One region of the Bacillus mexicanus genome, then DNA from elsewhere that is predicted to be linked to it. Evidence: predicted binding sites of a transcription regulator. Region 1 holds the regulator's gene; the other holds the start of a gene.
The links. The regulator LexA, encoded in region 1, represses DNA repair genes until DNA is damaged. The targets are predictions, from matches to a motif close to CGAACATATGTTCG.

Region 1 (6,634 bases):
GCTTTCATCATTTGATTGATTTTCTTTTGAGAAGGTTTCATTCCCATTTGCATCATCATCATGCGTAACATTTGTTCATTAATAGGCGGATTCTTTTTGAGATAGCTCATCATATATTTACGAGCAATAAAAAACCCGAGTGCAACACCTACGAGCAATGCAACAACGCCCACTAGGATGCCAACCCATAAAGTCATTTTATTTCCTCCTTCATGTTGTCTAGTTTAAAGTGTACTAAACCAAAAGCTATTATACAACATTTACATCTCTTTTTCTTCGGTTTTAGACAAAATTTCTTACCTTCACTGGATTTAGCCATCCATAACGCTTCGAACTGAAATCCATAGCCAGAAAGCAAGGGCTTACTTTTCTCAATACTTCAAAGAAAATGGTTTCTGCCGCGTAATCACCCGAAGCCACAATTTCTATCATGTTTTCCTTCATTATAAACGTCGCGTGGCCTTTTGCCTTAGGCAGGGCTAATCTATAAATATAATCCAGCTGCCTGTAATCCGTTTTGTTTAAATTCATTTTTAGCCTCTGATGCATATGTAAAATTGGGATTGGTTGTGTAACATATTGAATCTGTTTTTCTGTCATTTCATACTGCTGTTTTGTCAGGCTTGTCCAATGATAGTCTTGAAACAGCTCAAACATAACCGATTCCCGTCCGAAATAGTGATTAGCAAACTCCTCTTTTATCAGGTACGTGTAGTAGTGACGTTCCATCTTTTCATCCCCTTTTCCAGCAGCATTTCATTTGCTCTCTATTATACAAAAGAAGAAAAGAAAGAATTGTCTATTACTGTTAAACAGCCAATACTATTTTTGTCGGATAAACAAGAAAAAGAGGATGATTTGACTCATCCTCTTTAAAAAATCTTTAGTTATTGAGTAATGCTTTCACTCGGCTCACTACATTTGGTACTGTGAAGCCGTATTCCTTGATGACGGTGTCGCCAGAAGCAGATGCGCCGAATCGGTCGATACCGAGCACATCTCCTTCAAGGCCTGTGTATTTGCCCCATCCAAATGATGCGCCCATCTCAATCGCAAGACGTTTTCTCACATCCGCAGGAAGGACAGTGTTTTTATATTCGTCAGATTGTTTATCGAAACGATCCATTGAAGGCATGCTGACAACAGAAACATCGATATTTTCTTTTGCTAATTCAGCCTGCGCTTCAACCGCAAGACCTACCTCAGAGCCTGAAGCGATGAGAAGAGCGTCAGGTGTTTCGTTTTTAGATGCAGAAACGACATATGCACCTTTTTCTACTCCCGTCAATGCTTCTTCCGCTGTTTGGTCGATCGTAGGAAGATTTTGGCGTGTTAATACCAGCGCTGTTGGCTGATCAGTGCTTTGCACTGCCATCTTCCATGCCGCCGCTGTTTCATTGCCGTCTGCAGGGCGGATTAAGGAAAGGTTAGGCATCGCCCGAAGTGAAGCAAGCTGTTCGACAGGCTCATGGGTCGGGCCGTCTTCACCTACTGCAATACTGTCATGTGTAAACACATAAGTGACAGGGAGACCCATTAATGCTGCAAGGCGAATCGCCGGACGCAGGTAGTCAGAGAAGACAAAGAAAGTTCCGCCAAATACACGAAGTCCGCCATGAAGCGCCATACCATTTAAGGCTGCACCCATTGCAAATTCACGAACACCGAACCAGAAGTTTTTACCTGAGTAATCAATCGGTGTAAAGTCACCTGTATTTTTAATTGTTGTTTTGTTTGATCCGGCTAAGTCAGCAGATCCTCCGACAAAAAAAGGTATTTTTTGCGCAAGCCCGTTGAGAACTTCTCCGGAAGATGCACGAGATGCCAAGCTGCTTCCTTTTTCATAAACAGGAACCTCTTGATCCCAGTCCTTCGGAAGCTCTCCTTTGATTGCCAGTTCAAGCTGTTCTGCAAGTTCAGGATAAATTTCTTTATATTTAGAGAATTGGGTGTTCCATTCCTGTTCCTTTTTCTCTCCTGATTCTTTAACTGCTGCAGCAAAATGCTCATATACCTCTGACGGAACATAGAAATCTTCTTCATATGTCCACGCATAAGCTTCTTTTGTTAACTTGCTTTCTTCTTTACCAAGCGGTGCCCCGTGAACACCAGAAGTGCCGGCACGGTTAGGTGAACCAAAACCAATTGTCGTTTTCACTTCAATTAATGTAGGTTTTTTTTCATTTTGACGTGCTTTTTCGATAGCTGCTGTTAATTCTGCAATGTTGTTTCCATCCTCAACATAAAGGACTTCCCAATTCATTGCTTCAAAACGCTGTTTCACGTTCTCAGAGAAGGAGCGGTCGAGATCTCCATCGAGTGAGATGTCGTTAGAATCGTATAATACGACCAAACGGCCAAGCTGAAGATGTCCTGCGAGTGAAGCGGCTTCGGAAGAAATACCTTCCATTAAGTCACCATCACCGCAAATACTGTATGTATAATGATCGACTACGTTAAATGAGTCACGGTTGTAAGTTTCCGCTAAATGGCGTTCAGCGATAGCCATTCCGACTGCCATGGCAATCCCTTGTCCAAGCGGACCTGTTGTTGCATCAACACCGGCAGTATGTCCGAATTCCGGATGTCCAGGTGTTTTGCTGCCCCACTGGCGGAATCCCTTAAGATCTTCAATGCTAAGATCAAACCCGCTTAAATGAAGCATGCTATATAAAAGTGCTGATCCATGTCCAGCAGATAAAACAAAACGGTCTCGGTTAAACCAGCTAGGGTTTGCCGGGCTTACATTCATAAATTTTGTCCACAGCGTGTATGCCATAGGAGCGGCTCCCATTGGCATCCCTGGGTGACCAGAATTCGCTTTTTCAATTGCGTCTATTGACAGTGTACGAATGGTAGCAACTGATTTCTTTTCAATTGTATCCATAAAAATCCCCTTCCTTATATGTTGTACCCTTTCATCATAAATGTCTGACGACTTTTTCTCAACTGTTTCAGCTTAAATTTGAGAGAAACTTGTTGAATTTTGTCATAAGAGAGTTTTAGCTATAGTATAGGCAAAAGAGGAATACGATATTTCCGTATTCCTCTTATATTAATGAAGTTTGTTATTTTTTTGTTCTTTTTTTAGCTTTTCAGGTGTTACATCATTGCCTTCTGGGTCAATGATTTTTACACTTTTTAACGTGTTTTTCATAGAAGAACGAAAACCCTTCAGATACTCTTGACGGAGTTTTTGCTGTTCAGCTTTTTCTTCTTCTGTTATCACGCCAGCTTTGGCTTTAGCAGCAAGTTCATTAATTCTGGCAATTTTCGCGTTTGAAATCATGTTAAACTCCTTTATTGCATTTTGTCTATATAGTACTAGATCAAAAAGAGTTTTACAACTGATTCATTCGGCTGTCTCGGCATTCTCTGTGTATTCCTGAAAACGCCTGTGGACGGTCGCTTTAGATACATCATAGCCAAACCCTCTTAGCGTCGCCGCAATTTCTGCGAACGTCAGTTTATTCGCCCTTAAGCGGACGATCTCTGATATGGGGACCTCTATTCTTTCTTTCCCACTGTTTTCATGTTGGTTTTTTAGGTTTTTTTGCGGTTTAAAACCGTTTTTAACTGCACGCTTCATTCCCCGCTTAATTTTCATATTGTGAATTTTCCGCTGATATTCTTCCACAATGCTTACGATCTCCAGTACCATCGAGTCAGCCTCCGAAAGCTCCAATTCCCCTCTATGAGCCGTTGTATAGACTTTCACACCTTCTCTGTAAATACAATGAAGCAATGCAATTTTCGCATTGCCTCGCCCAAGCCTTGTCTCATCCTGAATTAAAATGACATCAATTTCAATATTCTTGATCTCATCAAGCAGCTCAAATACACCGTCCCGATCCATTTCATATCCGCTGGCTTTTTCAGAAATCACTTTGACGACTTCCATGCCGTTTTCGGCTGCAATGGCTGTAAGCTCCTCCACCTGCCGTTTTAATGAAGTCTCCTGCTGTTCTTTATTCGTGCTCACGCGGGCATAAATGAGTGCTTTCATTTTTTCTATCTTTCCTTTCTATCTTACAATTGCCAATTCATATGCATCTTGGTGCTTCTTTTTCAATGGAATAACCAACTCATCTCCCGGCTGGAGATCAGATGTCTGAAGATGATTTTTATCAGCTACCCATTCAATAAAATCATTTTTATTTATCTTTTTTGAATCTGATACCTGATCAGCAATTGACCAAAGTGTATCGCCTTGCTGGACTTCTATTTTAACATACTGATTAAGCTCCTGACCGCCACTCGTATATGACAGCAAAAGGATAACCGTGCTCAAAATCACTGTGAACAGACCGACAAAAATAATAGATTCTTTATTCATTATGATAACCCCCAATAGGAATGTTTGTTCGTTTTTATAATTTCAGTATATACGAACAAACGTTTCTGTCAATTGTTTTTTCGAACCTATGTTTGTACTGTAAGGAAAATCATGCTATAATCTTCTTAAAATCGACGTTTTGAGGTGCGAAAAATGACGAAGCTATCAAAAAGGCAACTTGATATCCTCCGTTTTATTAAAGCAGAGGTTAAATCAAAAGGATATCCGCCTTCCGTGAGAGAGATCGGAGAGGCTGTTGGGCTTGCGTCCAGTTCAACTGTCCACGGCCATTTGGCCCGTTTAGAAACAAAAGGGCTGATCAGACGAGATCCGACAAAACCAAGAGCAATAGAAATACTTGATGAAGAAGTGGACATTCCCCAAAGTCAGGTCGTTAATGTGCCTGTCATCGGGAAAGTCACGGCGGGATCTCCTATTACAGCAGTAGAAAATATCGAAGAATATTTTCCGCTTCCTGACCGTATGGTCCCTCCGGACGAGCATGTGTTTATGCTGGAGATTATGGGGGACAGTATGGTTGATGCTGGTATTCTCGATAAAGATTATGTCATCGTTAAACAGCAAAATACAGCATTCAACGGGGAAATTGTAGTTGCGATGACAGAAGATGATGAAGCTACAGTAAAACGTTTCTATAAAGAGGATACTCACATTCGTTTACAGCCTGAAAACCCAACGATGGAACCTATCATCTTGCAGAATGTCAGCATTTTAGGAAAAGTAATTGGCGTATTCAGAACTGTCCATTAATCTATTGATCTATTAGGTACGTGAAAAACCCCCTCTTCCTTTACGGAGAGGGGGTTTTTTATGCAAAAAAAAGCAGGCCCGCCCCAACTTTTAGGGGCGAGCCTCAATAGGAGGAAAAAGAACATCATGTTTACACCACAATTATCCTCCAAATAATTGTTGAAGTCAAGAAAATTTCTTTCCTTAAGGAAACTTTCATTAGAATACGGTCTGTTTAAAACATTAGACGTGATTTCCTTAAAAATGTTTCATACTCTTAGATCGTGGAATAACGTTGTTTTATGTTTATGAGAGGGGCGAGGAAATGATATTACAATGAAGATTTAGTACACAGTAATTTTTGTTCAAATCCCCTGAAAAAACAGCTCTCTTCTCTTTATCAGTGTGAGCTCAAGACAAAATAAACATACTGTATACCATAACTGCCCTTTTATCCGCACAATTGTGCAGTTTTTGAATACTTTTCTGCAAACACAGAAACCTAATCCTGAGCGCTAAAATTAAACCTGCTCCTGCTAAATTACTTCGTACTTAGTGTCAGGTAAATCGCTAAAGTGTAATCTTTTCTGAACAAATAGCGGCTCCCAAGATCATAAACCACAGCCCAAAAAATACAGCAAAACTTCTTTATCATACAGAATATTTATAAATATGTTCTACAGATGCTGTTTCAATAGCGCTTTTTCCTCTTTATTAATACCGGAGCTTGCCTTGAAGGATTCACATCTGTGAGTCCAGGACCAGTAAAATCAATCGATTTTCAATCGCGTTCATCTCATTCTCTGCTAGGCAAAATATTCACATGATATTTTACTTATAATTCTGCAAGCACATGATCTTCAATAGTAAATACAATATGGGGATAAGATGCCTTCATGTCATTTCTCGGGATGTATCCAAATGAGAAATTGAAAATAACAAATCGTTTTTTAAGAAAATTTCATGCAGCCAGCAAAAAATACCAGTGTAAACAAAAACGGATTGTTTAAAATATAGAATGTAACAGCGATGAACTTTTATCGGTTTGAATTCTATGACTTGTATTTTTTATCATTTGTTTACTGTTAATGCTTTTTTCACAAATAACACAATTTAGGTGGTCAAATGAAACATATCATTGCACTTGCTTCAAAGATTGCTTTCACTCTCGCCCTTTTATATTTGATTTTGGACAGAGTCTACCACGCGCCCTTTTTGAGTGTAATGTTTATTGCACTTTTCTTAGGTTTTGTTTCCTATCTATCCGGTGATATACTCGTTCTTCCAAGAACAAACAATATTTCAGCTTCATTGGCGGACTTTGGGCTTTCATTTGTTATTCTTTGGGTCTTTGTTTTAACCCAAACAAGAAACGACTTCCCGCCATTTGCAGCTGCTCTGCTTTCCGCTGCTTGTCTAACTGTGTTTGAATACTTTTTTCATCGATATTTGCTAAAAAATGTGCTGGATGAAACCTTTCGAAGTGAACTATCAGCCAAAGATCATACACTACAGTATCAAACAGAAGCTGCAGACGAGCTGTTTCCT
Region 2 (6,634 bases), on a different contig from region 1:
TTGAGTTAATGGGTGCGAGGATGGCCCCTAATAATAGTGAGACGATCAGCGCCCATTCTTTTCTTGAACTCATTGGGATCCTCCTTTTTGTAATGCCAAGGAGTTCATCAAGAAATTCCTTTGACAAATAGAGCTGTGCTATGCTCCAGCATTTTTTTCTGAGGCATTGAAGCCGCCCGGTCTTCTAAATGGAGACGATGGATAAAATAACCGAAAATGATCGACATGAATACGTCGGCATGCTCCGCTTCATCTCCAGTTTGAATCACCCCTTTTTCGCCCATTGATTTGAGATAATCAATCAATAGCTGTTTCATAAATTGATGATATTCTGTTACGTGGTTGATGATATCCTGAAACATGGCCGGTTCACGAAAGCTGATTTTAATAATATCTTTTTTTTGTTGGAGCTCCTCCAAAAGACAGGTTCCGATATGAAGCATGTCTTTGTACAAATCGCCTTCTGTTTGTTCCAAAATGCTGCTTCTGTTTGGAGAATGCTGAGAAAGCAAAGCCTCAACTAGTCCCTGTTTGTTTTTAAAATTCCTGAAAATCGTCGCTTCACTGACATTTGCTTTTTCTGCAATTTCTTTTGTCGTCGTTGCGCGGTAGCCTTTTTTGACGAGCAGTTGCATGGCGGCGTCAAGAATTCTCTTGTTTGTCGGTCTCAATACGTTCACCTCACGAATATACTGGCAGGACAAGAAGTATACACCTGTCCTGCTTGTATCAGAAAGAGGGAGGGCGCATTAGGCTCTGCTGACGACCGTAATGCTGCCGCTGCTTCCGTCCACAGTAACGATGTCACCGTTTCGAAGTCTTTCTGTTGCTGTACGTGTGCCAAGAACGGCAGGAATGCCATATTCTCGGGCAATGATCGCAGCATGTGACAAAATGCCGCCTGTGTCTGTAATAATCGCTTTGGCATCTTGAAACAGGCTGGTCCATAGCGGTGTGGTCATTTTGCAAACGAGGATGTCCCCAGACGCGAATTGAGAAAATTCACTGGCATCCCGAATGATTTTTACCGGACCTGTGGCGATACCGCTTGATGCTGCAATGCCAAAAATGTGATTCTCTGTATTTTTTTCATCCTCAATGACGGCGCCGACAATTTCTTCAGCAATTTTGAGCTGTTCTTTTGTCGGAGTACCGAGGTAGGCAGGTGCTTTGGCAATCTCATACTCGTGAAAGTCCTGTCTGCGTTTTTCAGCTTTTTCTTGCAGGGATACAGGGTGAAGAAGCGCGTTTTCCACTTCATCATCATACAAGAACCAAAGGTCTTCCCGATCTTGAATGACCCCGTTTTTCGCCAGCAATTCACCTACCTTGAGCAGAAAGACTCTCGCCTTGGCATCCAGCATGGCATCAATATAAAAGTGATGGTCATCCATTATATTTGCAGAGTTCAGTGTCCACTGATAATACCGGTCAAATTCGTCGCGTACATTAGGATCCTCTATGGTTTTCAAGAAGTCATGGTATAATGTCTCTCGTTTTTCTTTTGTTTTCTGAAATTCATTGTCAAAATGATAGCCATTACGGACGTAATTTTGAATATTGGCCAGTGCAAAATACGGGTTTTCTGCCCAGATTTGTTCAATTAAATCATGGCTTTTTACAGATCTCCACCCGTAATCCTGTAAAAACTCATGGATGTTCTTGAGAAAATGTCTGCCCTCATCTGTTTGTTCCAATTTTTCCTGGAGCTGTTCCGGTTCAGCGCTTTCAAAAATGGACAGCAGATTTGGGTTTCCCTGTACTTTAACCGAATAGAGCCACAGACACCGGTCAGTTTCCAGTGATTTGTTCATTTTTCCTGTCAGCATTTCGTAAAAATGAGCGGTTTCGGATTCTCCTTGAATGCGCTGGTACATCGCTTGCAATTTGTTTGTCAGAAGCATTTGCGGGAAAACAATATTGAAATGCTCATCATAAGCCCTGAGATAAAAGGCTTTTAACTTTCTAAAAGCATCAAGCGCGCTTTCAGCAGTATGATCCGTTTGTGCGAGCTGATCCAGCGTCTCGTAAAATGGAAGGTATGTGTGGTTGATGATGTCATACATACGCTCTGATAATATCGGGAAAATCTCTTTACCGCAGTTCTCATCAGGATGATGCCCGCCTTGGTTTTTGGAGTAAATGTGCCCGCGATAAAGCTTCACTTCTTCTGCGACCGCGCCAAGCGGAAACTTTTGCATGTTTTTCTTCAAGCCATATTCCATGGCCGGTACAATGAATGATGAAAATAACGGACTTACCGGGCCTTCAATATTTGACTCCATGTTGATCCAGAAATCATCCATATCAGCGTCTGTAATCATGAAGCTGCGTTTTTCCTCTGCTGCTTTTTTATCCTGTTCAATGGTTGTGATCGGACGAGCTTGCAGAAGGTATACTTGATGATCAGCGATTCCGAATTCGATATCGACCGGATATCCGTATAGGTCTTCAGTTTTTTTCGTGATTTCAGCCAGTTCAATCACTTGTTCATCTGTAAGGCAAAAACGGCTTCTCATATCTTCACTTGTTTCTTTTTCAGCAATTCCTTCTGCCGCAGACTGCATGTAGATTTCCTTTGCGCCTATTTCTTTCTGAATCTCAAAGGAAGATTTATTGACTATAAATGTGTCTGGAGTGACACTTCCTGAAACGACAGCTTCCCCCAAACCATAGCTGGCGCTGATTAATAGCTCTTTATCATTATGGGTAACAGGATTGCGGCTGAAAATAACACCTGACACTTCTGACTCAATCAGCCCCTGAACGACAACGCCCATTAACGGCTCTGCGATTTGATTGTTCATTTTTTTCTTATAGCTGCTCACTCGGCCTGAAAAATATGAAGCCCAGCACTCTTTCACTTTAGCTAAAAACTCTTCTTCTGTTTTGATATTTAAGTAGGTTTCATATTGACCTGCAAATGAAGCGCCTTCTAAATCCTCCGAAGCAGATGAAGAACGCACGGCAACGGATTGGTATGATTCTCTCAGCTCGTAAAAGGAACTTGTCAGCTCATGTTTCAGTTCTTCAGTAAATACGCCTGTGATAATTCTGCTTTCGATGTTTTCGCTTGTCTCATGGAGCTGGTTATCCTCCATAAAGCGTGCGAGTGCATTCGTCTGAATAACGAACCCGTTCGGAACAGGAAGACCGTGCCTGGTCAGTTTAATCAAGTTCATGCCTTTTGCTCCAGCAAGCTCGCTGGATTCTTCTGCTTGGCGAAATATGACAGAATACATATCTAAAACCCCTCTTTCCTTCATTTGTTTTTTCTCTCTAGTTTTTTATGATGGAGCCTGTGTTTAAAAATGATAGTAAACACTATCATCCAATTGTAAATTTTCGGGAAAATGCCGTCAAACGCAGAAAGGCCTAAATAAAGTGAATAGTTAAGTTGGTTACATTATCATGGAAAATACAGGTGGAATGGTTCTGTATACCTATTTTTCTTTTATTTTTAAAATCTGGCAATACTCATTCGGGTGATACATTTATATTTTCAAGATTGATTTCGACTGAAAAAGGGTATGGTGTGAAAGAGGGAACGATTGCATGATTGTTCGATTCTTTATTTTTTACTATAATCAGATCAGATGAAGAATCCCTGAGGAGGGTTTTTGTTGATTACAAAAGCCGTTTTTGCATTGTTTTTCCCTTTTATGCTTGTTGTACTATTTACAAGAGTTACCTTTAATCATTATGTGGCGATCGCTCTAACAGCTGCATTGTTGTTTGCCTCTTATTTAAAAGGCTATACAGAAACGTATTTTATTGTAGGTTTGGATATTGTGTCTCTTGTTGCGGGCGGACTGTATATGGCCAAAAAGGCTGTTGAGAAAAAAGAGGAATAAATCGGGCATAATGAATATAAAGACTGGATTCCTGCTTTTACGTTTTAAAAGCAGGTTTTTTATACATGAAAACAGCTGGAAATAAAAAACCACCGAACTTTAGTTCGTATTTTTAGTGATTTTGTATTCCATTGTGTTACTATAACTATAGGAAGATTTCGTTAAAGAAACGGAGGCTTATTTTGTGAAAGATCGCTTTGAGTTAGTCTCGAAATATCAGCCCCAAGGAGATCAGCCGAAAGCCATTGAAAAACTTGTAAAAGGGATTCAGGAGGGCAAGAAGCATCAGACTCTGCTGGGGGCGACAGGAACGGGAAAAACATTTACAGTGTCCAATTTGATTAAAGAAGTCAATAAGCCGACGCTTGTAATTGCCCATAATAAAACCCTCGCCGGACAGCTTTACAGTGAGTTTAAGGAATTTTTTCCGAACAACGCTGTCGAGTATTTTGTCAGCTACTATGATTATTATCAGCCGGAGGCGTATGTGCCTCAAACGGATACGTTTATAGAGAAAGATGCAAGCATTAATGATGAAATTGATAAATTGCGGCACTCCGCCACATCTTCTTTGTTTGAACGGAGAGATGTCATTATTATTGCGAGTGTGTCTTGTATATATGGTCTCGGTTCGCCAGAAGAATATCGAGAAATGGTTTTGTCTTTGCGGCCTGAAATGGAAATCGAGCGCAACGAGCTGCTCAGAAAGCTTGTAGACATCCAATATGCCCGCAATGATATCGACTTTCAGCGCGGTACATTTCGTGTGCGCGGAGATGTAGTGGAAATCTTCCCAGCATCCCGTGATGAACACTGTATAAGAGTTGAATTTTTCGGGGATGAAATCGAACGGATCCGAGAAGTAGATGCCCTGACAGGAGAAATTCTCGGCGACCGTGATCATGTTGCGATTTTCCCGGCATCCCACTTCGTTACGCGGGCCGAGAAAATGGAGAAAGCGATTCTAAATATCGAGAAAGAACTTGATGAACAGCTGAAGGTTATGCATGAAAACGGCAAACTGCTTGAAGCGCAGCGTTTAGAGCAGCGGACAAGATATGATCTTGAAATGATGCGGGAAATGGGTTTTTGCTCCGGCATTGAGAATTATTCAAGGCATTTGACGCTTCGGCCTCCTGGTTCAACGCCCTATACGCTTCTTGATTATTTCCCTGATGACTTCATGATCGTGGTGGATGAGTCGCATGTGACCATTCCTCAGGTGCGAGGTATGTTTAACGGAGACCAGGCTCGGAAACAGGTGCTCGTGGATCACGGCTTCCGTCTTCCATCAGCGCTTGATAACCGTCCGCTCCGTTTTGAAGAGTTTGAAAAGCATATGCACAATACCGTGTATGTATCAGCAACGCCAGGAGCGTATGAGATTGAGCACACGGATGAAATGGTCGAGCAGATCATTCGTCCGACCGGTCTTCTTGACCCGCTTATTGATGTGCGTCCGATCGAAGGCCAGATTGATGATTTGATTGGCGAAATACAAGCGAGGATAGAGCGGAATGAAAGGGTGCTCGTCACAACCTTGACGAAGAAAATGTCAGAGGACCTGACCGATTATTTGAAGGAAATCGGCATAAAAGTAAACTACTTACATTCAGAGATTAAAACGCTTGAACGGATTGAGATCATTCGCGATCTTCGTCTTGGCAAGCATGATGTGCTTATCGGCATCAACCTGCTGAGGGAAGGGCTCGACATTCCTGAAGTGTCGCTTGTTGCGATTTTGGATGCGGATAAGGAAGGTTTCCTTCGTTCAGAACGATCGCTGATTCAGACTATCGGACGGGCGGCAAGGAACTCTGAAGGCCGCGTCATTATGTATGCCGATAAAATAACGAAATCTATGGAAATTGCGATGAATGAAACAAAACGCCGCCGCGAGCAGCAGGAGCAGTTTAATGAAGAGCACGGCATTACGCCGCAAACAATCAATAAGGAAATTCGCGATGTGATTCGTGCAACAGTAGCAGCTGAGGATAAAGCGGAATACAAAACAAAAGTCGCGCCGAAGCTGTCTAAGATGACGAAGAAAGAACGCGAGAAAGTCGTTGAACAGATGGAGCATGAAATGAAGGAAGCCGCCAAGGCGCTTGACTTTGAAAGAGCCGCGGAGCTTCGCGATTTACTTTTAGAGCTAAAAGCGGAAGGATGATGAACAAATGGCTATGGATCGGATAGAGGTGAAGGGAGCAAGGGCGCATAACCTGAAAAATATCGATGTAACGATTCCAAGAGACCAGCTTGTCGTTGTTACGGGATTGTCCGGATCAGGGAAATCCTCCCTTGCCTTTGACACCATATATGCAGAAGGGCAGAGACGATATGTCGAGTCGCTGTCTGCTTATGCCCGCCAGTTTTTAGGCCAAATGGATAAGCCGGATGTTGATGCGATTGAGGGGTTGTCTCCCGCCATCAGCATTGATCAGAAAACAACGAGCCGAAATCCGAGATCTACCGTCGGCACAGTGACTGAGATTTATGATTATTTGCGTCTTTTGTATGCGAGAGTAGGAAAGCCTCATTGCCCAGAGCATGGGATTGAGATTACGTCACAGACGATTGAGCAAATGGTGGACAGAATTTTGGAATATCCGGAACGGACGAAGCTTCAGGTTCTGGCCCCGATTATTTCAGGCCGCAAAGGCGCTCATGTCAAAGTGCTGGACCAGATCAGAAAGCAAGGCTATGTAAGGGTCAGAATTGACGGTGAAATGGCTGAGCTTTCTGATGATATTGAATTAGATAAGAATAAAAAGCATTCG

Region 2: the regulator LexA is predicted to act here: its motif matches at 3,948-3,961, upstream of uvrB (excinuclease ABC subunit UvrB).

Annotation. Positions count from the first base shown of each region.
Region 1 covers NZ_JBCEYV010000001.1:924,075-930,708, forward strand. The annotation lists gene AAGG74_RS04940 (YneF family protein) at 1-197, opposite strand, end outside; gene sirA (sporulation inhibitor of replication protein SirA) at 283-729, opposite strand; gene tkt (transketolase) at 884-2,887, opposite strand; gene AAGG74_RS04955 (DUF896 domain-containing protein) at 3,056-3,289, opposite strand; gene AAGG74_RS04960 (YneB family resolvase-like protein) at 3,353-4,006, opposite strand; gene yneA (cell division suppressor protein YneA) at 4,025-4,342, opposite strand; gene lexA (transcriptional repressor LexA) at 4,490-5,107, shown strand; partial or broken gene AAGG74_RS04975 (metallothiol transferase FosB) at 5,886-6,046, opposite strand; gene AAGG74_RS04980 (YndM family protein) at 6,212-6,634, shown strand, end outside.
Region 2 covers NZ_JBCEYV010000002.1:417,735-424,368, reverse strand. The annotation lists gene AAGG74_RS11790 (MFS transporter) at 1-73, opposite strand, end outside; gene AAGG74_RS11785 (TetR/AcrR family transcriptional regulator) at 108-671, opposite strand; gene AAGG74_RS11780 (PEP/pyruvate-binding domain-containing protein) at 750-3,242, opposite strand; gene AAGG74_RS11775 (CsbA family protein) at 3,624-3,854, shown strand; gene uvrB (excinuclease ABC subunit UvrB) at 4,039-6,024, shown strand; gene uvrA (excinuclease ABC subunit UvrA) at 6,032-6,634, shown strand, end outside.